DNA from 2 places in the Flexivirga sp. YIM B11880 genome. Region 2 is predicted to be linked to the other one. Evidence: predicted binding sites of a transcription regulator. Region 2 holds the regulator's gene; the other holds the start of a gene.

Region 1 (14,516 bases), on a different contig from region 2:
GCATGGTCACGAATACTCCCTAACTCACAGCTTCAGCAGGTTGGCGTCGTCGACCGACACGGACCTGCGGGCGCGGAAGATGGCCATGATGATGGCGAGGCCGACCACGACCTCGGCGGCAGCGACCACCATCACGAACAACGCGATGACCTGGCCGTCGAGCGAGCCGCGCATGCGGGCGAACGTCACGAAGGCGAGGTTGGCGGCGTTGAGCATCAGCTCGATGCCCATGAAGACGATGATCGCGTTGCGGCGCAGCAGCACCACGGCGGTGCCGATGGAGAACAGGATCACCGAAAGGTAGATGTATGAGGTAAGTGTCATGACTTCACGTCGCCTACTTCCTTGCTCGTCATGTCTCCGGCCTCACCCTCGATCTCCAGCGCGGCGGCCACGTGCGGGCCGGGGGCGGCGACCTGGCCGCGCGCCCGCAGCACCCGCTGCACCGAGGCCTCGGCGATCGACCCGTCCGGCAGCAGCGCCGGCAGGTCGGTCGCGTTGCTGCGGGCGTAGACACCCGGCACCGGCAGACCGGCGACATAGCTGTTGCTGCGGATCCGCGAGCGCGACCAGTCGGCCTGGGAGGCCTTGGGCCGCAGCCGCTCGCGGTGTGCCAGCAGCATGGCGCCGAGCGCCGCCGTGATCAGCAGCGCGGACGTGACCTCGAAGGCCCACACGTAGGGTCCGAAGATCAGGTTGGCCAGCCCGCTGACGTTGCCGGTGCTCTCGTTGACCGACCGCAAGCCCTTGGCGGCGCCGAAGCTGATCTTCGCGACGCTGACCAGCAGGCTGATCATCACCGCGAGCGCGAGTAGCAGGCCGGCGACCCGCTGGCCCTTGATCGTCTCGACCAGCGAGTCGGAGGAGTCGACGCCGACCAGCATGATGACGAAGAGGAAGAGCATCATCACCGCGCCGGAGTAGACGAAGATCTGGATGATGCCGAGGAACTCGGCCTGCTCGGCGATGTAGAACACACCGAGCATCACCATGGTCAGGGCCATCCCGACGGCCGCGTGGACGGCCTTGCGTGCGAAGAGCAGCGCCAGCGCACCGGCGACCGCGAGCGGGGCGCCGAAGAAGAACAGCGTTGCCTCCGCGCCACCGAGCCTCATGCTGTCTCCTCTTCGTCGGTGGCTGCGCCGTCGTGCGCGCGCACCCACTCCTCCTGAGCGGTGGTCGCGCCGGTCACCTTGCCCTTGTAGTAGTCCTTCTCGTCCATGCCCTCGACCATCGGGTGCGGCGCGGGCAGCATGCCGGACTGCAGCGGCGCGAGCAGCTGGTCCTTGGTGAAGATCAGATCGGCGCGGTTGTTGTCGGCCAGCTCGTACTCGTTGGTCATGGTGAGCGCACGCGTCGGGCAGGCCTCGATGCACAGCGCGCAGAAGATGCAGCGCAGATAGTTGATCTGGTAGACGCGGCCGTAGCGTTCGCCGGGCGAGAACCGCTCACCGGACAGGTCGTCGTTGTCGGCGCCCTCGACGAGGATGGCGTCGGCCGGACAGGCCCACGCGCACAGCTCGCAGCCGACGCACTTCTCCAGGCCGTCCGGGTGGCGGTTGAGCTGGTGGCGTCCGTGGAAGCGCAGCTGGGTCGGTCGCTTCTCCTCCGGGTATTCCTCGGTCGCCACCTTGCGGAACATCGTCGCGAAGGTGACGCCGAAGCCGGCCACCGGCGCGAACAGCTCCTGCAGAAAACTCTGCTCGTCGTTGTTGTCAGCCACGACTCTCCTCGGGCTCGGTCTCGGTCTCGCTGCTCTGGTATGCCGGCGGCGCGGTGAGCGCGGGTGCCGGCTCGCGCAGCGTCTGTCCGGGCAGCGGCGGCACCGGGTAGCCGCCCGCGAACGGGTCGACCTCCGTGGGCTCGGGCGGAACGGCCTTCTCCGCGGCTGCCGCCCTGTAGTCGTAGATCCAGGCGAAGGCGAGCACCAGCAGCACGATGATCACGATGACGATCAGCGTCGAGCGGTGCATCCGGCCGCCGAGGATCTTCGCGTGACCGAGGAAGCCCTCGTTCGACGCCCGCAGGAACGCCACGGCGACGACCCACACCAGCGTGCTCGGGATGAGCACCTTCCAGCCGAGCCGCATGAACTGGTCGTAGCGGACACGGGGCAGCGACCCGCGCAGCCAGACGAAGAAGAACATGAACAGCCACAGCTTGATGACGAACCACAGCACGCCCCACCAGCCGCCGTTGAACATCCCGCCGCCGATGGCCGCGATCCCGGGAGGCGCCTGCCAGCCGCCGAGGAACAGCGTGGTGGCCAGCGCGGAGACGGTGAACATGTTGACGTATTCGCCGAGGAAGAACATCGCGAACTTCAGCGACGAGTATTCGGTGTGGAAGCCACCGGTGAGCTCGCCCTCGCCCTCGGCGAGGTCGAACGGCAACCGGTTGGTCTCGCCGACCATGGTGATGATGTAGACGCCGAACGAGAAGAACGCCGGGATGCAATACCAGAGGTTCTTCTGGGCCAGCACGATCTGGCTGGTCGACATGGACCCGGCATACAGGAAGACGGCGACCAGGGCCAGACCCATCGCGATCTCGTAGGAGATCACCTGGGCGCTGGAGCGCAGTCCGCCGAGCAAGGGGTAGGTCGAGCCCGAGGACCAGCCGGCCAGCACGATGCCGTAGACGCCGACGCCCGCGACCGCCAGCACCAGCAGCACGGCGACGGGGACGTCGGTCAGCTGCAACGGGGTGTAGTGGCCGAACATCCAGACGCTGCCGGACAGCGGGATGATCGCGAACGACACGAACGCCATCGCTCCGGCGATGATCGGCGCCAGGACGAACATCACCTTGTCCGCCTTGCGCGGCATGATGTCTTCCTTCAGCGCCAGCTTCACACCGTCGGCCAGGGTCTGCAGCAGGCCGAACGGGCCGACCCGGTTGGGGCCGGGACGCTGCTGCATCCGGCCGATGACGCGCCGCTCGAACCAGATCACGATCAGCGTGTTGAGCAGCAGGAAGACGAACAGCAGGACGGCCTTGATCAGCGACAGCCACCAGGGCGTGTCGCTGAAGTCGGCGGCCGGGTTGTCGGTGCTGGCCGCGGCCAGCGCCGGGCCGGCGAGTGCAACGAAACTCATTGGGCACTCTCCTTCTCGGCGACGGTCGCCGGTGCCTTGGCCAGCGCGACGATCGCGCCTCCGTCGGCACCGAGGGTGGCACGCACGGCGCTGTCGGTCGAATTGGTCGGCAGCCACACCACGTAGTCGGGCATCTCGGTGATGACGACCGGAAGGGTGATCGCGCCGCTCTTGGTCGACACCCGCAGGTGTTCGCCCTCGGCCACACCGACGCTCGCGGCGGTGGCGGCGGACAGCCGGGCGACCGAGGGCACCGCGGTGCCGGCCAGGAACGGCTCGCCGTCCTGCAGCACGCCCCGGTCCAGCAGGTGGGTCCAGGTGGCCAGGACGGCCTCGCCGATCAGCGGCCGCGGCACGCCACGGGACTTCACCCGCGGCCGGACCGGGCGGACTCCGTCCCAGGGACCCAGTTCGGCCAGCTCGGCGCGGATCTGGTCGACGCTGCGGGTGCCGAGGAACTCGCCGAGCTCGGCCGCGAGCAGGTCGAGTGCCCGGAAGTCCGGGATGTCGGTGCTCTCGATGGCCCGCTGGAACGGCCGCACGCGACCCTCCCAGTTGACATAGGAACCGGCCTTCTCCTGCTGCGCGGCGACCGGCAGGATGACGTCGGCGTATGGCGCCACCGGGCTCTCCCGTAGCTCCAGGGACACGACGAACGCCTTGTCCAGCGCCTTTTGGGCGGTCTCCTGCGCGGCCAGGTCGCGCGGGTCGACGCCGCCGACCACCAGCCCGGTCAGCTCGCCCGACGCGGCCGCGGCGAGGATGCCGTCGGTGTCCCGGCCGGGCAGTTCGGGTAGCTCGCCCTCGCCCCAGACCGCGCCGACCTGGGCGCGCGCGGAGGCGTCGGTGACGGGCCGGCCACCCGGCAGCAGGTTGCCGATCGCACCGGCTTCGAGCGCACCGCGCTCGCCGGCGCGCCGCGGCACCCACCCCACCCGGGCGCCCTTGGCCTGCGCCAGGGCAAGCACTGCGGACAGGGCGCCGGGCACGGTCGCCATCCGCTCGCCGACCAGGATGATCGTGTCCGAACTCAGTTGCCGCGCAAGGCTTTCGAGGTCACCACGTGCCTCCGAGATCGCGTCGAGCACCTCGGCCTCGGTGCCGGGAGCGGCGGCGATCAGGGTGCCGCCCATCTTCTCCAGCCCGCGGGTCACGAACGGCGCCACCGAGAAGACCTTGGTGCCGTGCTTCCGGTAGCCCTTACGCAGCCGCAGGAAGATGATCGGCGACTCCTCCTCGGGCTCGAAGCCGACGAGCAGCACGCTCGGAGCCTGCTCGAGGTCGCCGAACGTGACCGCGCCGCCGTCAGGACCGGTCGCGACGACCGAGCTGGCCAGGAAGTCGGCCTCCTCGACGGACAGCGGCCGCGCCCGGAAGTCGATGTCGTTGGTGCCGAGCACCAGCCGGGCGAACTTGCTGTACGCGTAGGCATCCTCGACGCTGACCCGGCCACCGGTGAGCACGCCGACGCCGCCCGCGGCCTTGGCCCGGGCGATGCCCCGGGCGGCCACTTCGAGCGCCTCGGGCCAGGACGCGACCCGCAGGTCGCCGCTGTGGTCGCGGATCAGCGGCGTCTGCAGCCGGTCCGTGGTGGCGTACTTGAACGCCCACCGGCCCTTGTCGCAGTTCCACTCCTCGTTGACCGCCGCGTCCTCGAGCGCCATCCGGCGGAGCACGACGCCGCGCCGGTGGTCCGTGCGCAGGGAGCAGCCGCTGGCGCAGTGCTCACAGGCCGACGGCGTGGAGACCAGGTCGAACGGCCGGGACCGGAAGCGGTATGCCGCACCGGTGAGGGCGCCGACCGGGCAGATCTGCACGGTGTTGCCGGAGAAGTAGGACTGGAACGGCTTCTCCTCGTAGATGCCGACCTGCTGCAGCGCACCCCGCTCGATCAGCGCGATGAACGGGTCACCGGCAATCTGGTCGGAGAAGCGGGTGCAGCGGGCGCACAGGATGCACCGGTCCCGGTCGAGCAGCACCTGGGTGGAGATGTTGATCGGCTTGGGGTAGGTGCGCTTCACGTCCTGGAAGCGGCTCCTGGGCCGGCCGTTGGACATCGCCTGGTTCTGCAGCGGGCACTCGCCGCCCTTGTCGCAGACCGGGCAGTCCAGCGGGTGGTTGATCAGCAAGAACTCCATCTGGCCGTGCTGCGCCTTGTCGGCGACCGGGGAGGTCAGCTGGGTCTCGACCTTCATGCCGTCGGCCACCGCGAGCGTGCACGAGGCCTGTGGCTTCGGCATACCACGGCCGTTGCCGGCATCGGGCACCTCGACGAGGCACTGCCGGCAGGCGCCGACCGGGTCTAGCAGCGGGTGATCACAGAAGCGCGGGATCTGGATGCCGATCTGCTCGGCCGCCCGGATCACCAGGGTGCCCTTGGGCACGGAGACCGGGACACCGTCGATCGTGAGAGTGACCAGATCCTCGGCCGGTGGGGCGTCCGGCGTCTTGCCATCGGTGACGGTCGTCATACGGACGCGGCCTCCTTCTGGGTTGCGACCGGGAAGAGTGCGGAGTTGGCCGGCGGGAAGGCCTCCCACCACGGGGTGGTCATGCCGAGCTCGAACTCCTCACGGAAGTACTGAATGCCGGACGTGATCGGCGAGGTCGAGGCGTCACCGAGGGCGCAGAACGAGCGGCCCAGAATGTTGTCGCAGACGTCGAGCAGCGTCTCGATGTCCTCGGCGGTGCCCTTGCCGTGCTCCAGCCGGGTCATGATCTGCTGCATCCAGTAGGTGCCCTCGCGGCACGGCGTGCACTTGCCGCACGACTCGTGCCTGTAGAACTCGGTCCAGCGCGCGACCGCGTGCACGACCGACGTCGTCTCGTCGAAGATCTGCAGCGCCCGGGTGCCGAGCATCGAACCCGCCGCGGCGACCGAGTCGAAGTCGAGCGGCACGTCGAGCTGCTCGGCGGTGAAGATCGGCGTCGACGAACCGCCCGGGGTCCAGAACTTCAGCTCGTGGCCCTCCCGGATGCCGCCGGCCATGTCGAGCAGCTCGCGCAGCGTGATGCCGAGCGGTGCTTCGTACTGTCCGGGACGCGTCACGTGCCCGGACAGGCTGAAGATGCCGTAACCCTTGGACTTCTCGGTGCCCATGCCGGCGAACCAGTCGGCGCCGTTGGCGATGATGCTCGGCACCGACGCGATCGACTCGACGTTGTTGACGACGGTCGGGCGCGCGTAGAGGCCCTCGACCGCCGGGAACGGCGGCTTCAGGCGCGGCTGCCCACGGCGCCCCTCCAGAGAGTCCAGCAGCGCGGTCTCCTCGCCGCACTCGTAGGCGCCGGCGCCGGCGTGCACGGTGACCTCGAGGTCGAAGCCGCTGCCGCCGATGTCCGTGCCGAGCAGGCCCGCGTCATACGCCTCCTGCACGGCGTGCATCAGCCGGCGGTAGACGTGCACGACCTCGCCGCGCAGGTAGATGAACGCGTGGTGGCAACCGATCGCGTATGACGTGATCGCGACACCCTCGAGGAGCGTGTGCGGAGTCGCCATCATCAGCGGGATGTCCTTGCAGGTGCCCGGCTCGGACTCGTCGGCGTTGACCACGAGGTAGCGGGGACCGCCGTCCGGCTTGGGCAGGAAGGACCACTTCATGCCGGTCGGGAAGCCGGCGCCGCCACGGCCGCGCAGGCCGGAGTTCTTGACCTCTTCGATCAGGGCTGCGGGGTCGGTGCCGAGCGCCTTGTCCAGCGCCTGGTAACCGCCCTCACGCTGATAGGCCTCGAGCGTCCAGCTGCGCGGGTCGTCCCAGTGCTTGGTGAGGACCGGCGTCAGGGTGGTGGTCATTTCTGCTCCTCGTCCTCGGCCAGCGGCCCGCCCTCGTCCCCGGGAGCGCGCCAGTCGTTCTGGTGGGCCAGGCGCAGCCCCTCGAGGGACTGCTCGCCCGCACCGACGCCCTCGTCGGCGCGGCCGTCCGGGAAACCGGCCAGGACGCGCTCGATGTGCTTGAAGGTGCACACCTTCGCCGCGCCACGGGTCGGCGCGACGTCCTTGCCGGCACGCAGGTCGTCCGCCATCTGCACGGCCGACTCCGGCGTCTGCTTGTCGAAGAACTCCCAGTTGGTCATCACGACGGGCGCGTAGTCGCACGCGGCGTTGCACTCGACGCGCTCGAGGGTGATCTTGCCGTCCTCGGTCGTCTCGTCGTGCCCGATGCCGAGGTGCTCCGACAGCGCGTCGAAGATCAGGTCGCCGCCCATCACCGCGCACAGCGTGTTGGTGCACACGCCGATGGTGTAGTCGCCGTTGGGGTGGCGCTTGTACTGCGAGTAGAACGTCGCCACGCCGCTGACCTCTGCGTCGGTCAGGTCGAGCCGCTCGGCGCACAGCCGCACGCCGCGGCCGGTGACGTAGCCGTCGACGCTCTGGATGAGGTGCAGCATCGGCAGCAGCGCCGACCGCTTCACCGGGTAGCGGGCGATGATCGCGTCGATGTCGGTGTGCAGCTGCGCCAACTGCTCGTCGGTGTAGGGCTCGTCGGTCGCGTGCAACGGTGCCGGCGGGTGCAGGATTGCGTTGGACGCGTGTGCCCGGTCCTCCGCATGGACCTGCTTCATCTCGGTCATTTTGCCGCCCCTCTGGCCTCGCCTGCGGGCCTCACTCGTGCCTCGCTCGTGTCCTCGCCTCGGTCGGGGCTCATCATCGGTCCACTCCACCCATCACCGGGTCGATACTCGCGACGGCCACGATGACGTCGGCGACCGAGCCGCCCTCGGCCATCGCGGCGACCGCCTGCAGGTTGTTGAACGACGGGTCCCGGAAGTGCGCCCGGTAAGGACGCGTGCTGCCGTCCGACACCGCGTGGCAGCCGAGCTCGCCCTTCGGGCTCTCGATGCCGACGTAGGCCTGACCCGGCGGGACCCGGAAGCCCTCGGTCACCAGCTTGAAGTGGTGGATCAGCGACTCCATCGACTCGCCCATGATCTCCCGGATGTGGTCCAGGCTGTTGCCCTGGCCGTCCGAGCCGACGGCCAGCTGGGCCGGCCAGGCGATCTTCTTGTCCGCGACCATCACCGGTCCGGGGTTCTCGTCGAGCTCCTTGATTACCTGGTCCACGATGCGCAACGACTGGTACATCTCGTTGATGCGCACCCGGTAACGGCCGTAGGCGTCACAGCTGTCCCAGGTGATCACGTCGAAGTCGTACTTCTCGTAGCCGCAGTAGGGCTCGGCCTTGCGCAGGTCGTGCGGGAGGCCGGTCGAACGCAGGACCGGACCGGTGATGCCCAGCGCCATACAGCCGGTGAGGTCGAGGTAGCCGACGTCGCACATGCGGCCCTTGAGCACGGGGTTCTCGTTGAGCAGCGCCTCCAGCTCGCCGATGCCGTCCCGGATCAGCGGGACGTTCTCGCGCACCTGGTCGATCGTGCCGGCCGGCAGGTCGACGGCGACCCCGCCGGGACGGATGTAGGCGTTGTTCATCCGCAGACCGCTGATCGCCTCGAAGATCCGCAGGATCCGCTCGCGCTCCCGGAAGCCGATGGTCATGACCGTGGTCGCGCCCATCTCCATACCGCCGGTGGCGATGCAGACCAGGTGCGACGCGACCCGGTTGAGCTCCATCATCAGCACCCGGATCGCCTGCGCCCGCGTGGGGATCTGGTCGGTGATGCCGAGCAGCCGCTCGACGGACAGGCAGTATGCCGCCTCGTTGAACAGCGGCATGACGTAGTCCATGCGGGTGCAGAAGGTCACGCCCTGCGTCCAGGTGCGGAACTCCATGTTCTTCTCGATGCCGGTGTGCAGGTAGCCGATGCCGGCGCGGGCCTCGGTGACCGTCTCACCGTCGAGCTCGAGGATGAGCCGGAGCACGCCGTGCGTCGACGGGTGCTGCGGGCCCATGTTGACGACGATCCGCTCCTCGCCGAGCGCCGCGGCCTCGTCGACCAGGTCGTCCCAGTCGCCGCCGACCGCGTTGAGGACCGGGGTGTCTTCATCGACGTCGTGGGTGGTGGCGCCGTAGGCGTCCGTGGAGCTGGTCACTTGTACGACCTCCGATCGCTCGGCGGGGGCACCGTGGCTCCCTTGTATTCCACCGGTATGCCGCCCAGCGGGTAGTCCTTGCGCTGCGGGTGACCGGGCCAGTCGTCCGGCATCAGGATGCGGGTCAATGCCGGATGACCGTCGAAGATGATGCCGAACATGTCCCAGGTCTCCCGCTCGTGCCAGTCGACACCGGGGTAGGTCGGGACGATCGACGGGATGTGCGGGTCGGCATCGGGTGCGGTGACCTCGACGCGGACTCGCCTGCTGCCGTTGGTGATCGAGAAGAAGTGGTAGACCGCGTGCAGCTCACGCCCGGTCTGCTGCGGGTAGTGCACGCCGCTCACGCTCAGGCACTGCTCGAAGCGCAGCGCCGGCTCGTCCCGCAGGAGCTCCGCCACCTGTGGCAGCTGCTCGCGCGGAACGTAGAGCGTCAGCTCGCCGCGGTCCACGACGACCCGCTCCACCGCGGCCTCGAAGCTGCTGCCCCGCTCGGCGAGCGCCGCCTCGAGCGCGTCGGCGACCGCGTCGAAGTAGCCGCCGTAGGGCCGGCCGGCCGCTCCCGGGAAGAGCACCGGCCGCTCCAGCCCGCCATACCCGCTGGTGTCGTTGCCCAGCGACGAGCCGAACATGCCCTTGCGTTCGCCGATCTTGATCGGGTCCCCCGCGGTCCGCTCCACCAGCTCGCCCGGGGTCACCGCGTCGGTCGTCGTCGGCTCGGCACTGCGCCGGTCCGGACCCTTGTTCTGATCCTCGGCCGTCATGCCAACAGCCCCTTCATCTGGTGCGTCGGCGCCGCTTCGAGCGCGGCCCGCTCGGCCGCACGGGCGGCCTCGACCCGGTTGACGCCGAGCTTGGTGTCCTGGATCTGCTTGTGTAGCTCGAGGATCGCGTTGAGCAGCATCTCCGGCCGCGGCGGGCAGCCGGGCAGGTAGATGTCGACCGGTATGACGTGATCCACGCCCTGCACGATCGCGTAGTTGTTGAACATGCCGCCCGAGCTCGCGCAGACACCCATCGAGATGACCCACTTGGGCTCCGGCATCTGGTCGTAGACCTGCCGGACGACCGGCGCCATCTTCTGGCTCACCCGCCCGGCGACGATCATCAGGTCGGCCTGCCGCGGGGTGGCGCTGAAGCGCTCCATGCCGAACCGCGCGATGTCGTAGTCCGGCGTGCCGACCGCCATCATCTCGATGGCGCAGCAGGCCAGGCCGAACGTCGCCGGCCACACCGAGCTCTTGCGCATGTAGCCGGCGACCTGCTCGACGGTGCTCAGCAGAAAGCCGGCCGGCAGTTTCTCTTCGATTCCCATGTCTGACCCGGTCCTCAATCCCACTCAAGTCCGCCGCGGCGCCATACGAAGGCGTAGGCGACGAACACGGTCGCGACGAACAGCACCATCTCGATGAGGGCGAACAGGCCCATCCGGTCGAACGAGACCGCGAACGGGTAGAGGAACACCGACTCGATGTCGAAGATGATGAACAGCATCGCCGTCAGGTAGTACTTGATCGGCACCCGGCCGCCGCCCTCGGCGTGCGGGCTCGGCTGGATGCCGCACTCGTAGGCGTCCGCCTTGGCGCGGTTGTAGCGCTTCGGGCCGGCCATCGTGCTGGCACCGACCACGGAGAAGATCGCGAAGGCGGCACCGATCCCCGCGAAGAACAGCAGCGGCGCGTAGGAGTAGTTCATGCTTGTGCGTCCTTTCGAACGGTCATGCGGCCGGCACCACCTTTGACAACAACGACATCACGCGATCGTCGAGCTTGCCACCGTGTTCGTCGCCGAGGTTGGCCATGATCTTCAACAAGAGTTGCATCATCGTCTTGCGCGGCAGTCCGTAGCGCACGGCGAATCGCATGATCTCCGGGTGCCCGATCAGCTGCGCGAAGTAGCGGCCGACGGTGAAGTAGCCGCCCAGCGCGTCCTTCATCACCCGCGGGTAGGACTGCAGCACCCGCTCGCGGCCCGCGTCGTCCGCGCGCCCGAACGCCTGCGCGATGACCTCGGCCGCCAGTCGCCCGGACTCCATGGCGTAGGCGATGCCCTCCCCGTTGAACGGGTTGACCATGCCGCCGGCGTCACCCACCAGCAGCAGTCCGTCGGCGTAGTGCGGCTGCCGGTTGAAGCCCATCGGGAGCGCGGCGCCGCGGATCGGCCCGCGGATCGTCTCCTCGTTGTAGGTCCACTCCTCGGGCATCGTCTCGACCCAGCGGCGCATCACGTCCTTGTAGTCGGTCTTGCCGAAGGCGCTGGACGTGTTGAGGATCCCGAGGCCGACGTTGCTGGTGCCGTCGCCGACGCCGAAGATCCAGCCGTAACCGGGCAGCAGCACGCGCTTGCCGCTCTTGTCGGTGGACCAGAGCTCCAGCCAGGACTCCAGGTAGTCGTCGTCGTGCCGGGGACTGGTGTAGTAGGCCCGGACCGCCACACCCATCGGGCGGTCGTCGCGCTTGTCCCGGCCCATCGCCAGCGAGAGCCGGGAGGAGTTGCCGTCGGCGGCGATCACCAGCGGCGCGCGGTAGCTGCGCGTGCGGCCGGTGGGGCGGTCGTTCTCGCCCATCTCCTTGGCCTCGACACCGATGATCGCGCCGGTGCGCTCGTCGGTGATCGCGCCGCTGACGTTGATGCCCTCGCGCAGGCGCGCGCCATACTTCACGGCGTGCTTGGCGAGGATGTCGTCGAAGTCCTGCCGAGTGCGGACCAGCCCGTATGGCGGGAAGCTCGCGACATCGGGCCAGTCCAGCTGCAACCGCATGCCGCCGCCGATGATGCGCAGGCCCTTGTTCTTGATCCAGCCGTCCTGCTCGGGCGTCGGCACGCCGAGCGTGATCAGCTCGCGCACCGCGCGCGGGGTGAGTCCGTCACCGCAGACCTTCTCGCGGGGGAAGTGTGTCTTCTCGAGGAGCAGGACGTCGAGCCCGGCCATCGCGAGGTATGCGGCTGTGGCGGATCCCCCGGGGCCGGCGCCGACGATGATGACATCGGCGGTCTCGTCCGGGGCAGGCGTAAGGCCAGGGAGGCTCACTCGGGTGAATCTTTCTAGCTTGTGAACGTCTTCACTAACCCATGCACTGTATTCCCAGCCGAGTCGCCATACCTACTTAGGCGAACCTAAGAGGGGTGGCTCACCATCGTGCCGGTTTGGTGGCCCGGTGCAGGGCGACGATGCCGCCGGTGAGGTTGCGCCATTCGACGTCGCCCCAGCCGGCGTCCTGCAGCAGCCGCGCGACGCCCGCCTGGTCCGGCCAGGCCTGGATCGACTCGGCCAGATAGACGTAGGACTCGGCGTTGGAGCCGACCCGCCGGGCGACCCGCGGCAGCGCCGACATGAGGTATTCGCTGTAGAGCTTCCGGAACGCCGGGTTGCTCGGCGTCGAGAACTCGCAGATCAGCAGCCGGCCGCCGGGCTTGGTGACCCGGCGGAACTCGCGCAGCGCCTCCTGGGTGGAGTGCACGTTGCGGAAGCCGAACGACATTGTGACGGCGTCGAACACCGCGTCGGCGAACGGCAGCTGCGTCGCGTCGGCGGCGGTGAACGCCAGGTCCGGGCGGCGGTTCTTGCCCTGCCGCAACATGCCGAGGGAGAAGTCGGCCGGCACGACGCGGGCCCCGAGCCGGTCGAACGGTTCGCTGCTGGTGCCGGTGCCGGCCGCGATGTCGAGCACCAGGTCGCCGCGCCGGACACCGAGCGACTCCACGACCGCCTTGCGCCAGCGACGGTCCTGCCCCATCGACAACACGTCATTGGTGAGGTCGTAGCGGGCCGCGACCTGGTCGAACATCGAGGCGACGTCGCGGGGCTGCTTGTCCAGGCTGGCGCGAATCATCTTTGTATTGTCCCGTATGCCGAAACGCGGGCCCCATGGGCGGTCGGCGTAAGGTGGCCGCTCGTGACGCTGCCACTCCCGCAATTGCACCCGGCGCTGGTAGTGCGCTCCACGCGCATCCAGGATCCCGGCGATCTCGTCTCACTGATCCCGGCCGGCGCCGACGCGCCGGTCAGCTGGTTGCGCGACGGCGACGGTTTCGTGGGGTGGGGCACGGCTGCCGCCATACAGACGCACGGCACCGGGCGCTTCGACGACGCCGAGCGATGGTGGGGCGGAGTCGTCGGCGACGCGGTCGTACGCTCCGAAGTCGACCTGCCCGGGTCCGGGCTCATCGCGGTCGGATCCTTCGCCTTCGCCGCCGACTCCCCCGCGGGCGGCGTCCTGCACGTGCCGGAGACCGTCGTCGGGCGGCACCGCGGCGTCTGCTGGATCACGACCGTCGGCACCGCAGCACATCTGCCGGCGACGCCGAGTCTGGGCAGTGGCCACATGGCCGAGGCACCCGTGGTCGAGGAGGTTCGCGACGGCGCGCTCAGCGGCACCGAGTGGGCCGGCGCGGTGGCGGCGGCCGTCGAGCGCATCCAGTCGGGCGCGCTCGACAAGGTCGTGATGGCCCGCGACGTCGTGGTCCGGGCGGCCACCGACATCGACGCGCGGCACCTGCTGCGCAACCTGTCCGACGCCTACCCCAACACCTGGACCTACAGCGTGGACGGCCTGATCGGCGCGACCCCGGAAATGCTGGTGCGCCGGCAGAAGGGCCTGGTCACCTCCCGCGTGCTGGCCGGCACCATCCGCCGGACCGGCGACGACGAGCACGATCTGGCGCTCGCGGCGTCCCTCGCGCGGTCCAGCAAGGACCTGGAGGAGCACGAGTACGCGGTGCGGTCCGTGGCCGACGCACTGTCGCCGCACTGCTCCTCGATGAACGTGCCCGAATCGCCCTTCGTGCTGCACCTGCCCAACGTGATGCATCTCGCGACCGACGTGGCCGGCGTCCTGCACGAGGACGTCTCGTCGCTCGCGCTGGCCGAGTCGCTGCACCCCTCGGCCGCCGTGTGCGGCACCCCGACGCTGGCGGCGCGCGACCTGATCGCCGAGCTGGAGCAGATGGATCGTGGCCGGTATGCCGGCCCGGTCGGCTGGCTCGACGCCGCCGGAGACGGCGAATGGGGCATCGCCTTGCGCTGCGGCGCTCTGGCGACACCGTCGCAGATCAGGCTTTTCGCTGGTTGCGGCATCGTGGCCGGCTCCGAACCGGCCGCGGAGCTGGCCGAGTCGGACGCCAAGCTGGTGCCCATGCGTCAGGCGCTCGGTTGCGGCGTGCGCCCGGCATAACGGAGCGGTTCCCCGCCTTCCGTTCGACACATCGCGCGGTGGGGCGCGCGCTCGGCATACCCGCGGGACGCCTACTCGGCCGGCTCCGCACCCTCGATCACGATGGCCTCACCATCGGCTGCCTGGAAACGCAGCTCGCGCGCGGCCTGATATTCCGGTGAGTTGTAGCAGTCCATCGCCGCCTGGTAACTCGGGAACTCGATCACCACATTGCGCGCTCGCGACTCGCCCTCGCTGATGTCGAACCTGCCACCA
Region 2 (14,516 bases):
TGGTCGGCGAGGATGCGATCTGCCTGCTCCGGGGTGAACTCGATGCGCACGACCGCCTCGAAGTCCGCCCGGCTGTCGAACTGCCAGCGCATCGACACCGGTTCTGAGGTGAAGCCCACCCGTCGCCAGAAGCGCTCCACACCGATCGGGTCGTATGACGGCAGCGCTCGCCGGAACCACGCCCCGAAGGTGGACCGGGAAGCGTCGTTGTCGACGACGAACGCCACGCCACCCGGGCGCATCACCCGCTCCAGCTCGGCCAGGCCGGGCTCGCAGCCGGCGCCGAAGAAGTACGCCCAGCGGGCATGGGCAACATCGATGGAATCATCTGCTACGGGCAGGGATTCGGCGGCTCCGAGGCGCACGTCCACGAGGGTGCCGAGTGCGCTGTCGTGCACGCGTTGCTGCGCCATTCGGGTCAATGGCTCGTAGGGCTCGACGCCGATCACCGAGCGGGCGGTGCGCGCGAAGTGGGGAAGGTGGAAGCCGCTGCCGCAGCCGATGTCGAGCACGTCGGCTGCCGCCCAGTCCCGCACACGGCGCATTGCCGCCCAGATGAGCCCGTCCGGGTCGGCGCCGCGGTTCTCGATCTCGTAGGTCATGGGATAGCGCCAGATGTTCGGCGAAGGGATGGGATCCGATCGCGTCATACCGGTTTTCGAGCGGCTTCCTCGGCGAGCAGAGTCGCGGGGTGCACGAGGAGCGGGAGCAGTGTGCGGCCGCCCGGGCCGGCTGCACGGAGCGCCGTCGCCTGCAGCAGGTGCGCCTCGCAGTGTCGCGCCAGCACGTCATACGCGTTGTCACCCATGAGATGACGCAGCTCGCCCTCGTTGGACAGGTAGACCGGCGAACGCCCCACGTGTGCTTCGGGATTGCCCGAGCAGTACCAGTCCAGGTCATGACCACCCGGACCCCAGCCGCGCCGGTCGTACTCGCCGATCGAGATCTCCAGGTATGACGTCTCGTCCGGCAGCTCGACCGTGCGGTAGCTGCGGCGGATCGGCAGCTGCCAGCACACGTCCGGCTTCACGGTGTGCGGCGCGACACCCGTGAGTACGGCGTGCTGGTGCAGCGCACAGCCCGCACCGGCCGGAAACCCGGGCCGGTTGTGGAAGATGCAGGCGCCGTCGACGACCCGGGTCTTCCAGTCGCCGTCCTCCTTCTCCCGCCAGCCGGCCTTCGAGTGGCCCTCGTCGTAGTACTGCCACTCGTCCGGCCCGAGGTCGCGGACCACGGCCTTGACGTTCTGCACATCGTCCTCGTCGGAGAAGTGCGCGCCGAGCGTGCAGCAGCCGACGTCCGGTGCATCCGCGTAGATCCCCTGGCAGCCGGCGCCGAAGATGCAGGTCCACGAGGACGTCAGCCAGGTCAGGTCGCACCGGAAGCGTTCCTCGGCGTCGTCCGGGTTGTCGAACTCGACCCAGGTGCGCGGGATCTCCAGTGCTGTCTCGACCACCGCCACATCGTAGGTGCTGCGCCATACCGGTCGGATAGCGTGGACGCCATGCGGCTCGGTGTGATCGACGTGGGATCGAACACGGTTCACCTGCTGGTGGTCGACGCACATCGCGGCGCTCATCCGCTGCCTGCGATGTCGCACAAGCGGGAGCTGCGCCTCTCCGAGCACACGACGGGCGACGGCTCGATCTCCGACGACGGCGTGCGGCAGCTGATCAGCTTCGTGCGCGAGTGCGTGACGATCGCCGACGACCAGGGCTGTCAGGATCTGCTCACGTTCGCCACCAGCGCGATCCGGGAGGCGCCCAACGGCGACGCCGTCCTCACCCGGGTGCACGACGAGACCGACGTGAAGCTGGAAGTCCTCGAAGGGCCGGACGAGTCGCGGCTGACCTTCCTGGCGGTGCGCCGCTGGTTCGGCTGGTCGGCCGGCCGGCTGCTCGTCGTCGACATCGGTGGCGGCTCGCTCGAGTTCGCCGCCGGCATTGACGAGGAGCCGGACGTCGCACTGAGCCTGCCGCTCGGCGCCGGGCGGCTGACCCGCGACCTGCCGGGGGACCCGCCACTGGCGACCGATCTCACCGTGCTGCGGAAGCAGATCCGCTCGGACATCGCTCGGGTGATCCGCGACCTGCACAAAGTCGGCGAGCCGGACCGGATCGTGGGCACCAGCAAGACGATTCGCTCGCTGGCCCGCGTCCTCGGCGCCGCACCTCGTGCGGAAGGGCCGCGCGTCGAGCGGGTCCTCGAGCGGGAGGCGCTCGGCGAGCTGGTGCCGCGTCTCGCGGCGATGACCGCGGCCGAACGAGCCGAGCTGCCAGGTGTTTCGCCCAGCAGGTCGCGTCAGCTGCTCGCCGGGGCGATGGTGGTGCACGGTGCCATGGAGCTGCTCGGTGCCGACCGGCTCGATCTGTGTCCCTGGGCGTTGCGGGAGGGCGTGATCCTCCGCCGGCTCGATTGGCTGGACGTCTGATGGCGCCGCGGCTGAGGTTGCCGTCGGGACGCATCGCGCTGTCGACGTCGTCGGTCTATCCGCTCGGCGTCGTCGACGGCTTCGCGATGGCCGAACGGCTCGGGTACGACGGTGTGGAGGTGATGGTGTGGACCGACCCGGTAAGCCAGGAAGCCGGTGCCCTCCGCAAGCTGGTGGACCACTACGGCATACCGATCGCATCGATCCACGCACCGACTCTGCTTCTCACCCAACGTATCTGGGGTCCGGAGCCGTGGCCGAAGATCGACAATTCCGTCGCGCTCGCCGAGGAGGTCGGTGCCGATACCGTCGTGGTCCATCCACCGTTCCGGTGGCAGCGGGAGTATGCCGCGGACTTCATCGACGGCATCGCCGAGCGCGGCCGTCGCACCGAGGTCCGCATTGCGGTGGAGAACATGTTCCCGTGGCGGGCCCGCGGACGGGAGATGCAGGCCTACCTGCCGGGATGGGATCCGGTGAGCCTCGATTACGACCACGTCACGCTCGACCTGTCCCACACCGCGACCGCCGGCTCCGACGCGATCGGGATGGCCGACGCGCTCGGTGACCGGCTGGCGCACATCCATCTGGCCGACGGTTCCGGATCGTTCAAGGACGAGCATCTCGTGCCGGGGCGCGGTGGCCAGCCGTGCGCGCAGGTCCTCGAGTCGCTGGCCGCCCGTGGCTACAGCGGGGACGTCGTCGTCGAGGTGGGCACCCGCAAGCTGTCTCGTGCACAGCGCGAACTCGACCTGGCGGAGGCGCTGGCCTTCGCCAGACTGCACTTCGCCGCTGCGGCATAGCCAGGGCCCCCGACCGGGGGCACTCGGCGCGCCATACCCTCGGATCGCCGACCAACTGCACACACCCGAAGGAGCCAGGCCCGTGATCGACCCCAGCGCCGCGCTGCGACAAGGACTGCTCGGCCTGAGCCGCCGCGACGGGGTGCGGCGGGTCATGGGGCGCACGCCGGTGGCGCGGTCGGCCGCACGCCGGCTGGTCGCGGGGGAGACGATCGAGGACTGCGTCCTCGCCGTCGCGGCGCTGGCCGCCGACGGCCGGCTGGCGTCCGTCGAATTTCTCGGTCGCGACACGGTCGACGCGGCACAGGCCAGCCGCATCCGGGACACCTACCTCGGCCTCATCTCCGCACTCAAGACGCAGGGTCTCACGGCGGCGGGCGCGACCGAGCTGAGCGTCGACCTCCGCGCTCTCGGCGAACGGCTGACCGACGACGGCGCCAAGATCGCGCTCGACAACGCCCGTCAGCTCTGTGAAGCGGCCGCCGGCGCCGGCACGACGGTAACCATCGACGCGGCCGATCACACCGCCACCGACGCGACCCTCGGCATCGTGCACGACCTGCGCGCCGACTTCCCGTGGGTCGGTGCGGTCCTGCACGCACAGCTGCGCCGCACCGAGGCGGACTGCCATGACCTGGCCATGGCAGGCAGCCGTGTCCGCCTCTCCGGCGACATCCGCCCGTTGTCGGAATCACTTGCCTTTCAGGACAAACACGAGGTGGACCTGTCCTTCGTGCGTTGCCTGAAGATCCTGCTCGAAGGCGACGGGCATCCGATGATCGCCGGCCACGACACCCGGCTGATCGAGATCGCCCGCTCGCTCGTCGACAAGGAGCTTCGCTCCGCCGAGTCGTTCGAGTTCGAGCTGCACTACGGCGTCCGCCCCGACCTCGAGCAGTCGCTCCTCGACGCCGGCTACCGAGTGCGGATCCAGGTCCCGTATGGCGACGAGTGGTATCCGTACGTGATCCGCCGCCTCGCGGAACACCCCGCCGACGCGAGATTTCTGCTCCGCTCCGGCACGACGAAGGGATGATCTCAGATGTCCGAAACCGCTGAAACCACCGCCGAGTTCGCCGACCGCCGGGTGGCGTTCCTCGGGGTAGGGGTGATGGGTGAGGCGCTCCTGGCCGGGCTACTCCGCAGCGGTCGCGTCGCTCGGCCCGTCGTCTCCGACCGCAGCGCGGAGCGGCAGGCGCAGGTCGCGGAGAAGTATGACGTGCCGGCCGCTTCCACGACCGACGCCGTCGCCGAGGCCGACACGGTGGTGCTCGCGGTGAAGCCGCAGAGCATGGACGAGCTGCTCGCCGAGATCGGCCCCCACTTGCGGCCGGGCAGCCTCGTGATCTCGATCGCGGCGGGCATCACCGCCGCCCACCTCGAGCAGCGACTTCCGGAAGGTACCCCGGTCGTGCGCGTCATGCCCAACACCCCGGCCCTGGTCGGCGAGGGTATGACGGCCGTCAGCGCCGGCAGTCGCGCCGAGGACCGGCACGTGCGGGAGGCGGAGGAACTGATGCGGACCTGCGGCGCGGTGGTCGCGGTGCCGGAGAGCCAACTCGACGCGGTCACCGCGGTGAGCGGCAGCGGCCCGGCATACGTCTTCTATGTGGCGGACGCGATGATCGAGGCCGGCGTCCTGCTCGGCCTGTCCCGCGCGACCGCCACCCAGCTCGCCGTCCAGACCCTGTATGGCGCCGCCACCATGCTGACCGAGACCGGCGAGCACCCGGCGGTCCTGCGCGAGCGGGTCTCCAGCCCCGGCGGCACCACCATCGCAGCGCTCCGGCAGCTGGACGAATACAAGGTCCGGGCCGCGTTCCTCACCGCCCTGGAGGCCGCGGCGCACCGCTCGGCGGAGCTCGCGGGCGAGGACGACTGAACCGCGATCGTCACCGCGTCGGCGCCCGCCGTTCAACGCACCTGATGACCATCGCGGACCGATACATGCGAGAGTTGTGCCCATGACAGACATCACGGTGCGCGCCCTCGGGGATGAGGAATGGCAGGTTTACCGCGACGTTCGACTGAGCGCTCTGCGTGAGTCGCCCGACGCCTTCGCGGCGTCGGCCGAGCAGGAGGAGAACTTCGACGACGAGTTGTGGCAGGCCCGGGTCAAGCGGTCCCGCCGGCTCGTGGCCGAAGACGGCGACAAGGTGGTCGGCGTCGTGTCCGTCGGCAAGGTCCCGCAGGGTGACGACCGGGTCAGCGAACTGTTCGGCCTGTGGGTCAGCCCCGAGCTGCGCGGCAAGGGTGTCGCCTGGAAGCTCGTCGACGCCGGTGTGCACCAGGCGCGTGAGGACAACTACGACTTCGTCCTCTACTGGGTCGGCACCGACAACGGGCGTGCGGTTGCCTTCGCCTCCAGCTTCGGCTTCCGGCCGACCGACGGCCGACGGCCGATGGAGTCCTCGGCGGAGGACGATCCCGAGGACGAGATGGCCATGATCTACCCGCTCGGCGATGACCCGGGCGCCGTGCCGAGCTCGGTCCTCTGAGCGGGCCGGGCCGGTGACCGCCGTCGCGCCCCGCGTCCGTGTCGTGTGGGGCGACGCGCTGACCGCCTACGACTTCGGTCCCCAGCACCCGATGAACCCGGTCCGACTGGACCTGACGGCCCGGTTGTGCCGCGAAGTCGGGGTCTTCGACGCGCCGGGCGTGGAGGTCGTGCAGCCGTCGCTGCCCGACGGCTCGGACGACTTCCTCGCCTGGGTGCATACCGCGGACTATGTCGACGCGGTCCGGGCCGCGTCCGCCGACCCCGCGTCGGCCGACCCGTCATACGGGCTGGGAACGGAGGACGACCCCGCCTTCAGCGGCATGCACGACGTGTCCGCGCTGATCGCCGGCGCGACGGTCGGGCTCGCGCAGGATCTGTGGCGCGGCACGATCGACCACGGGGTCAACTTCTGCGGCGGCCTGCACCACGCGATGGCGGACCGCGCCTCCGGCTTCTGCATCTACAACGACGCGGCGCTCGCCATCCAGTGGCTGCTCGACAACGGCGCCGAGCGCGTCGCCTACGTGGACGTCGACGTGCACCACGGCGACGGCGTCGAGCGCATCTTCTGGAACGACCCGCGCGTCCTCACCATCTCCATCCACGAGACCGGCCGGGTGCTCTTCCCGGGCACCGGTTTCCCCGGCGACGTCGGCGGTCCGGACGCCGAAGGATCCGCCGTCAACATCGCGCTGCCACCCGGCACCCGGGACGCCGCCTGGCTGCGGGCGCTGCACGCCGTCGTGCCGCCGCTGGTCCGCGAGTTCCGGCCGCAGGTGCTCGTCACGCAACAGGGCTGCGACTCGCACTACGCCGACCCGCTCGCGCACATGGCGCTGTCCGTCGACGCGCAGCGCACGGCATACGCCATGCTGCACGAGCTCGCGCACGAGATCAGCGAGGGCAAGTGGCTGGCCCTCGGTGGGGGCGGCTACGAGCTCATCGACGTCGTGCCGCGCGCCTGGACGCACCTCACCGCGATCGCCGCGCACCGGCCGATCGACCTGGACGACGAGGTTCCTGCCGTATGGCGCGAGCACGTCCGCCGCACCTTCGACCGGCCCGGGCCGCGGCGCATGGGCGACGGGCAGGCCGAGAACGGCCACGTCTGGTGGCGGTCCTGGGAGTCCGGCGTCAACCCGGACGATGCGACCGACCAGTCGGTGCTGGCCACCCGCACGGCGGTCTTCCCGCTCCACGGGCTCGACGTCTGGTTCGACTGAAGCACTGTGCTTTCCGTAAGTCGCGACGGTCGCGAGCTGTGTGCGGGATCTCGCCGGGCGCCGCACCTAAGTCGCGACGGTCGCGAGTTGCGCGCAGGCCGCTCCAGCGACGCCCGCGTCCCATCAGCAACGCCGGAAACTCGTGGCTCAGCCCGCCATACGCCACATTTTTCTCACCTGTATCGGCGTGTCAGGTGGACAATTAGTCCTCCCGGGCTTTCCACGGACTGCCCTGACCCCCTAAAGTTGCCCACCAGTACACCTCTCCAAGTGCGGTTTCGACCGCCGGACAGGTGACATTCCGTCGTTGGAGAAGGGTTGGCACAAGCCATGGCCGAAGAGCGTCAGCCGGGCGAGGTCGCATTCATGACCGTCGCCGAGGTCGCCGCCATCATGCGCGTCTCGAAGATGACGGTTTACCGGTTGGTGCACTCCGGTGAGCTGCCGGCGGTGCGTGTCGGGCGATCGTTCCGGGTCCGAGAGGACGCAGTGAGCGAATACCTCAGCCAGTCCTACATGGGCACCGCCTGATCCCGCCGGATGCGGCAGGCCGACTCGATTCGTCGGCCGCCGGGCCCATGGCGTAACCTTGGGCCTCGATCGTGTCCCATCCCCGGATGGGCCCAACATCAAGGCTTCGCGACCGGAAGGGGCGCAGCCCACCGGTTACTCGTCAGCAATTTTCAGGAAGAGCGTACGTATGGGTTCAGTCGTCAAGAAGCGCCGTAAGCGGATGGCGAAGAAGAAGCACCGCAAGCTGCTTCGCAAGACGCGTCACCAGCGCCGCAACAAGAAGTAAGGCGCCCGCTACGCGAAGAGCCCCGGACCGCAGGATCGCGGCACCGGGGCTTCGTCATACCTGGCGGCATACGTTGCTCGCACGTCGCTCGATAGGATCGGGACGCACGTCGATCGGCGCGGAGGAGGACAGATGGGTCGGGTCGTCCTGGTCACCGGTGTCTCCCGTGTGGTGGGCGGTATGACGTGCCGCGCACTCGCCGCCCACCCCACGCTCGACCGGGTCATCGCCGTCGACACGGTCCCCCCGCTGCACAACCTGGGCCGGGCCGATTTCATCCGGGCCGACATCCGCAACCCGATCATGGGCAAGATCCTCGGGCAGGAGAAGGTCGACACCGTGCTCCACCTCGGCGTCATCATGACGCCGAAACAGGCAGGAGGCCGCACCCTCCAGAAGGAGATCAACGTCATCGGCACCATGCAGCTGCTCGCTGCGTGCCAGAAGGCCGACTCCGTCCAGCGGCTCATCGTGAAGTCGTCGTCGACCGTCTACGGTTCCTCGCCCCGCGACCCCGCCATGTTCACCGAGGACATGAGCGCCCGCCGCAGCCCGACCGGCGGCTTCGGCCGCGATTCGGTGGAGGTGGAGACCTATGTCCGCGGGCTCGCCCGTCGCCGGCCCGACATCGACGTCACCCTGCTTCGTATGGCAAACCTCGTCGGGCCGGGCCTGCGCACGACGTTCTCCGAATACTTCTCGCTGCCCGTGCTCCCCGTCCCGCTCGGGTATGACGGTCGTTTCCAGGTCCTGCACATCGACGACGCCGTCGCGGTGCTGCAGCTCGCGACCAATGCCGAGGACCTCTCCGGCACCGTCAACGTCGCCTGCCCCGGACTGCTCACCGTGCGACAGGCCGCCCGCATAGCGGGCAAGCCGGTGCTGCGCGTGCTGCCTCAAGCCGGCGGGCTCGTGCAGCAACTGAGCGGGCTGCTCGGTGGGGCAGGGTCGTTCGACGCCGAGCAGATGCAGTTCCTGCAGTTCGGCCGCGGCATGGACATCACCCGGATGCGCGAGCGGCTCGGTTTCGAGCCGCTCCACAGCACCCGCGAGGCGTTCCGGGAGATCTTCGGAGCCGACCGTTCGAACACCGCCGACCTGGGAGAGGCCCGTGTCTGAGGATCAGCCGACCCGCCCCGCCCGGAAGACCACGACGAAGAAGCCCGCTGCCCGGAAGTCGGCTGCGGCCGGTAAACGCCCGGTGAAGAAGCCGGCGCCGGGCACGGGAAAACCGGATATCGGGAATTCCGCGGAAGCGGCCCGTCATACAGCTGAGGCGCCGGCCGCCGCCGCGGCACCAGGCCGCCCCTCACGCCGCAGCATCAGTGCCGCGGCCCAGACCGGCGCCGGCCGGCGCGCCGGCGACCCCACGCAGAAGACGACCCCCCCGCTGCGGGTGGTGCCCGATCCGCCCGAGTCCACGACGCCGGATCCAGTCACCGGCCTGCTCGGCGACGGTGACTTCGAGGGCCTGGTCAACCTGCTGGTCGAGGCGCTTCGCAAGGCGGGCGCCATGGTCGGCCTCGAGGGTGACGACCTCGAGCGGCGGATCGCGACCGCGCTGGCGTTCCTGCGCCGCCGGTTGACCGGCGACTACGAGATCGACGACTTCGGTTTCGACCGCGAGTTCACCGAGAAGGTCTGGCTGCCGATCCTGCGGCCGCTCTACCAACGGTGGTTTCGTGTCGAGGTGCGCGGCATCGAGCACATCCCCGACGACGGTCCAGCGCTGGTCGTCGCGAACCACTCCGGCACGCTGCCGGTCGACGGTCTGATGACCCAGGTCGCCATCCACGACGAGCACCCGAAGCACCGGCACGTGCGAATGCTCGGCGCCGACCTGGTTTTCGAGTCGCCGCTGATCGGTGAGCTCAGCCGCAAGGCCGGCACCACTTTGGCGTCCAACCCGGACATCGAGCGGCTCTTCGCCCAGGGCGAGCTGGTCGCGGTCTTCCCGGAAGGGTTCAAGGGCGTCGGCAAGCCGTTCGCCGAGCGATACAAGCTGCAACGTTTCGGCCGTGGCGGTTTCGTCGCCGCGGCGTTGCGCGCCGAGGTGCCGATCATCCCGTGCGCGATCGTCGGTGCCGAGGAGATTTTCCCGATGATCGGCAATCTCAAGGGGCTCGCGCGGCTGCTCGGCTTCCCCTACTTCCCGATCACACCGTTCTTCCCGCTCTTCGGGCTGGCCGGGCTGATCCCGCTGCCCAGCAAGTGGATCATCGAGTTCGGCGAGCCGGTCGAGACGCACACCTACGGCACGGCGGCGGCCGACGACCCGATGCTGGTCTTCGACCTCACCGACCAGGTCCGCGAGACTATCCAGCAGTCACTGTATTCACTTCTGCTGCAACGTCGCTCGGTGTTCTTCTAGCTCATGCCGCAGCCACGCATCACCCTCATCGGCAAGCCCGACTGCCACCTGTGCGACGACGCACGTGCGGTGATCGAGCGGGTCTGCGCCGACACGGGGGAGACCTTCACCGAGCGGAATATCCTGGAGGAGCCGGAGCTGATGGCGGCATACGCGGAGCAGATCCCGGTCACGCTGATCGACGGCAAGCAGCACGACTACTGGCGGGTCGACGAGCAGCGGCTGCGCAAAGCGCTCGCGCGCCGCCGGTTCTTCGGCAACCGCTGACTCCCGGGTTGAACCGAACGCGCTCCCTGGTGTCCTGTCGGTCGGGTTGATCGTCAGGCGTCGCGGCATACGTCGACGATCAGGTTGCCCGGCCCACGCAGGTATGCCGCCTCGGTGCCCCAGTCGGTGATCAGCGGACCGTCGAGCAACTCGGCCCCGGCCTCCTGGGCGCGCTTCGTCGCAGCGGGCACGTCGTCGACGTAGTGGTGCAGGATCACGCCGTCGGTGCGACCCCAGGGCACCATCGCGTCGACCGAGAGCATGATCCGCAGCGGTCCGGCCATCAGCTCGCCGAAGTCCTCGCCGTCGGACGTCACCTGCCACCCGTATGCCGCCGCCAGCAGCTGCGTCGCCGCCGGCACGTCGTCGACCTGTATGTCGATGGCCGTCACGCCGAGCCCCGTTGTCTCATCCATGAGGTGCTCCTTTCCGTTCCTTCGCCGACTCACTGCCGAGCATTCCACGTAGCTGAGCACTCGGGGCGCGCGCCGCCGGCCGGGTCAAAAACGTTGGCGCGGCGGGAGATCCGCAGGCGCGCACCCTCTCCGTCATACCCAGGAGCGCTACCACGCGCGCCTCCGGCGACGACAGCCGACCCCCGTTTAGCACTTTTGGCGGGAATTTGCGACTTTGTGCCTGCGTTCACAAAGACCTACAGTCAGGGGGTCATTGATCCTCTGTGGCCGGCGTTTGGTATACGCCTGCCCGAGACGCATGAGGAGTCGAAGCGCCAGTGAGCACCGCATCGGCCGCCCGTCGGGAGATTCCCGAAGCCACCGTGGCTCGGCTACCGCTCTACCTGCGTGCTCTCGCCTCCCTCGATTCCCGCGGAGTCGAGGTCGTCTCCTCCGAAGAACTCGCCGAGGCGGCCGGTGTCCGCTCCGCCGGACTGCGCAAGGATCTCTCCCACCTCGGATCGTATGGCGTGCGTGGTGTCGGCTACGACGTCGCCCGCCTCACCGAGGAGATCTCCCGCGAACTCGGCCTGCACCACGACTGGTCCGTCGCCATCATCGGCATGGGCAACCTGGGGCACGCGCTCGCGGCATACGGCGGTTTCGCCACCCGGGGCTTCAGCGTCCGCTGGCTGGTCGACGAGGACCCCGCCATCATCGGGACCGAGATCGCCGGTCTGCGGGTGATCGACTTTGCCGAGCTGGCTCGGCAGGCTCCCGAGAGCATCATCGCGGTGCTGGCAACCCCGCCGCACGCCGCCCAGCAGGCCGCCGATCAGGCGATCGCGCTCGGCGTGCGATCCATTCTCAATTTCGCGCCCTGCGTGATCACCGTCCCGGACGGGGTAGAGGTGCGCAAGGTCGACCTGGCCACCGAGCTGCAGATCCTCGCGTTCCACGAGCAACGCGGCCGGGACGACGCGCTCGGCAAATGGGGTGAAGCATAGTGAGTCTGATCGTGATCGGTATGTCGCACCGCACCACCGGTGTCGATCTGCTCGAGCAGGTCTCGTTGACCGCGGAGCAGATCCGCCGCTTCGAGGACTCCCTCGGCCGGAGCGAGCACGTCAACGCGACAGTCGTCGTGTCGACCTGCAACCGGGTGGAGGTCTACGCCGACGTCGAGACCTTCCACGGTGCAGTCACCGGCATTACCGAATCACTTGCGGCAGCAACAGGTCTGGCGGTTTCGAAGCTCCGCGAACACCTCTACGTGCACTTCGAGGACCGTGCCGTCGCGCACGCCTTCCAGGTGGCGTCCGGGCTCGACTCGGTCGCGGTCGGCGAAGGACAGATCCTCGGTCAGTTGCGCGACGCGTTGCGCGCCGCCCAGGAGGGCGACCACCTGGACCCGTCCCTGTCGGCGCTCATGCAGCACGCACTGCGCGTCGGCAAGCGCGTGCACACCGAGACCGACATCGACTCCGTCAGCCGGTCCCTCGTGGAGCGGTCGCTCGACATCGCGGAGTCGACCCTCGGCGAGCTCAGCGCCCAGCGCGCGCTGGTCGTCGGCGCCGGGGCGATGAGCGGACTCGCCGCACACACTCTCGCGCGCGCCGGGGTCGGCACCCTCACGATCATCAACCGCACCGCGTCGAAGGCCGTCCGACTGGCGGAGGCCACCGGCGGAGTCGCCGGTGAGTGGACGCAGCTGCAGGACGCGGTGGCGCAGGCCGATCTGGTCGTCTCGTGCACGGGCGCCCTCGGCCACATTCTCGACACGACGAACGTCACTGCGGCCGAAAGTGCCACGCTCCTGGTCGATCTGGCCTTGCCACGGGACATCGACCCCGCACTGGCCGCGCTGCCCGGCATCACCCTCATCTCGCTCGAGGACCTCAACGCAGCCGTCACCGACGACGCCGAGAAGACGCAGCTGGCCGCGGCCCACGACCTGGTCAGTGCCGAGGTCGCCGAGTTCCTCGTCGCGCGGCGGGCCGCCGCAGTTGCTCCGGCGGTCGCCGAGCTTCGGGCCCGTGCAGCAGACGTGGTCGCAGCCGAGCTCACCCGCCTCAGCCAGCGCGTCGATCTCTCCGAGCACGACGAGGCACAGGTGCAGATGACCGTGCACCGGGTGGTCGAGAAGATCCTGCACACGCCCACCGTCCGCATCAAGCAGCTGGCAGGGGAGGAGCAGGGCGGCCACGACTACGCCGCACTGCTGCGGGCGCTCTTCGACCTCGACCCGCACGAGTCGCGCGTCTCGCAGATCCCCCATCGCGGGGTGCCGGGGGGTGCGCAGCGATGAAGATTCGGATCGGCAGCCGCCGCAGCAAGCTCGCGCTGACCCAGACCGGCCTGATCGCCGATCAGCTTCGCGGCTTCGGCCACGAGGTCGAGATCGTCGAGATCGTCACCGAGGGCGACACCAACCGCGCCTCATTGAGCCAGCTCGGCGGGACCGGCGTCTTCGCCACCGCCATCCGGAACGCCTTACGCGACAGCCGGATCGACCTGACCGTGCACTCGTTGAAAGACCTGCCCACTGCGCCGGCGGACGGCCTCACGATTGCCGCCATACCGCCCCGCGAAGACCCACGGGACGTGCTGATCGCGCGCGACGGGCTCACCCTCGGCGAGCTGCCGGCGGATGCGGTCGTCGGCACCGGTTCGCCACGCCGCGTCGCCCAGCTGGCCGCCCTCGGTCTCGGGCTGCACCTGGAGGACATCCGCGGCAACGTCGACTCGCGGATCGAGCTGGTCCGCACCGGAGCGCTCGACGCAGTGGTGCTGGCCCGTGCGGGCATCGCACGTCTCGGTCGGCTCGACGAGGTCACCGAGGCCATCGACCCGCTGCAGATGCTGCCGGCACCCGGCCAGGGCGCGCTCGCCCTCGAAATTCGCAGCGACGACGCCGCGTTGTATGACGTGGTGGCCGCGCTCGACGACCCCGACACCCGCGCCGCCGTCACCGCGGAGCGAGCGGTGCTCGCCCGGCTCGAAGCCGGCTGCTCGGCGCCGCTCGGTGCGCTCGCCGAGATCAGCGAGGACGTCGACGGCAGCCTCGAGATCTCGTTGCGGGCGTTCGTCGGCCGCACCGATGGCAGCTTCGACCTGCGCCGGTCCATGACCGGTCCCGTCGAGGACGCCGAGCGACTCGGACACGACGTCGCTCAACTACTGCTCGACGACGGGGCTGCCGAGGCCTTCACGCCGAGCGACAACCCGCCGGAGCCGGCACCCGGCGGCCACTTACCCAGGGGCGCAGATCCCGTCACCGACAACCACCCCCCAGCGCCGCGGAGCGTGAACAAGTGAGTACAACCAGAACCCCCAAGACACTGCCTCAGGTCGCCTTCATCGGATCTGGCCCGGGGGACCCGTCCCTCGTCACCGTCCGGGCGGCCAGGCTGCTGCGCGAGGCGGACGTCGTCATCATCGACCAGATCGCGCGGGAGGACTTCGTCGCCCGGTTCGCCCGCGACGACGTCGAGATCGTCGACGCCGGCCACGGCGAGACGGGACAGACCCTGACGACCGCGTCCCGCGCGAAGCTCGTGGTCCGCACCGCCAAGGCAGCCGCCCGTAACGACGGCACCCAGGCCCTCGTCGTACGGCTGATGGACGGCGACCCGGCGACCTTCAACGGCCTCGCCGAGGAGTCGGTCGCCTGTCACAAGGCCGGCATCGGCTTCGAGATCGTGCCGGGCGTGAGCGCCGTGACCGC

The links. The regulator Rex, encoded in region 2, represses fermentation and respiration genes when NADH is low (regulators of the CRP and FNR family bind a similar motif). The targets are predictions, from matches to a motif close to CTTGTGAANNNNTTCACAAG.
Region 1: the regulator Rex is predicted to act here: its motif matches at 12,137-12,156, upstream of ACN8HC_RS00760 (geranylgeranyl reductase family protein).

What each region holds. Positions count from the first base shown of each region.
Region 1 is NZ_JBMAMH010000001.1:153,837-168,352, forward strand. Features, by position in the region: gene nuoL (NADH-quinone oxidoreductase subunit L) at 1-4, opposite strand, end outside; gene nuoK (NADH-quinone oxidoreductase subunit NuoK) at 25-324, opposite strand; gene ACN8HC_RS00710 (NADH-quinone oxidoreductase subunit J) at 321-1,115, opposite strand; gene nuoI (NADH-quinone oxidoreductase subunit NuoI) at 1,112-1,723, opposite strand; gene nuoH (NADH-quinone oxidoreductase subunit NuoH) at 1,716-3,098, opposite strand; gene ACN8HC_RS00725 (NADH-quinone oxidoreductase subunit G) at 3,095-5,569, opposite strand; gene nuoF (NADH-quinone oxidoreductase subunit NuoF) at 5,566-6,891, opposite strand; gene nuoE (NADH-quinone oxidoreductase subunit NuoE) at 6,888-7,661, opposite strand; gene ACN8HC_RS00740 (NADH-quinone oxidoreductase subunit D) at 7,744-9,087, opposite strand; gene ACN8HC_RS00745 (NADH-quinone oxidoreductase subunit C) at 9,084-9,851, opposite strand; gene ACN8HC_RS00750 (NuoB/complex I 20 kDa subunit family protein) at 9,848-10,402, opposite strand; gene ACN8HC_RS00755 (NADH-quinone oxidoreductase subunit A) at 10,417-10,782, opposite strand; gene ACN8HC_RS00760 (geranylgeranyl reductase family protein) at 10,805-12,118, opposite strand; gene ACN8HC_RS00765 (demethylmenaquinone methyltransferase) at 12,219-12,920, opposite strand; gene ACN8HC_RS00770 (isochorismate synthase) at 12,984-14,261, shown strand; gene ACN8HC_RS00775 (DUF1330 domain-containing protein) at 14,333-14,516, opposite strand, start outside.
Region 2 is NZ_JBMAMH010000004.1:104,168-118,683, reverse strand. Features, by position in the region: gene ACN8HC_RS08150 (class I SAM-dependent methyltransferase) at 1-602, opposite strand, end outside; gene ACN8HC_RS08145 (DUF3109 family protein) at 647-1,456, opposite strand; gene ACN8HC_RS08140 (Ppx/GppA family phosphatase) at 1,505-2,431, shown strand; gene ACN8HC_RS08135 (sugar phosphate isomerase/epimerase family protein) at 2,431-3,234, shown strand; gene ACN8HC_RS08130 (proline dehydrogenase family protein) at 3,317-4,270, shown strand; gene proC (pyrroline-5-carboxylate reductase) at 4,277-5,116, shown strand; gene ACN8HC_RS08120 (GNAT family N-acetyltransferase) at 5,199-5,732, shown strand; gene ACN8HC_RS08115 (acetoin utilization protein AcuC) at 5,698-6,957, shown strand; gene ACN8HC_RS08110 (helix-turn-helix domain-containing protein) at 7,288-7,488, shown strand; gene ACN8HC_RS08105 (30S ribosomal protein bS22) at 7,658-7,756, shown strand; gene ACN8HC_RS08100 (NAD-dependent epimerase/dehydratase family protein) at 7,889-8,875, shown strand; gene ACN8HC_RS08095 (lysophospholipid acyltransferase family protein) at 8,868-10,127, shown strand; gene ACN8HC_RS08090 (glutaredoxin family protein) at 10,131-10,394, shown strand; gene ACN8HC_RS08085 (VOC family protein) at 10,448-10,810, opposite strand; gene ACN8HC_RS08080 (redox-sensing transcriptional repressor Rex) at 11,128-11,796, shown strand; gene ACN8HC_RS08075 (glutamyl-tRNA reductase) at 11,796-13,097, shown strand; gene hemC (hydroxymethylbilane synthase) at 13,094-14,107, shown strand; gene ACN8HC_RS08065 (bifunctional uroporphyrinogen-III C-methyltransferase/uroporphyrinogen-III synthase) at 14,104-14,516, shown strand, end outside.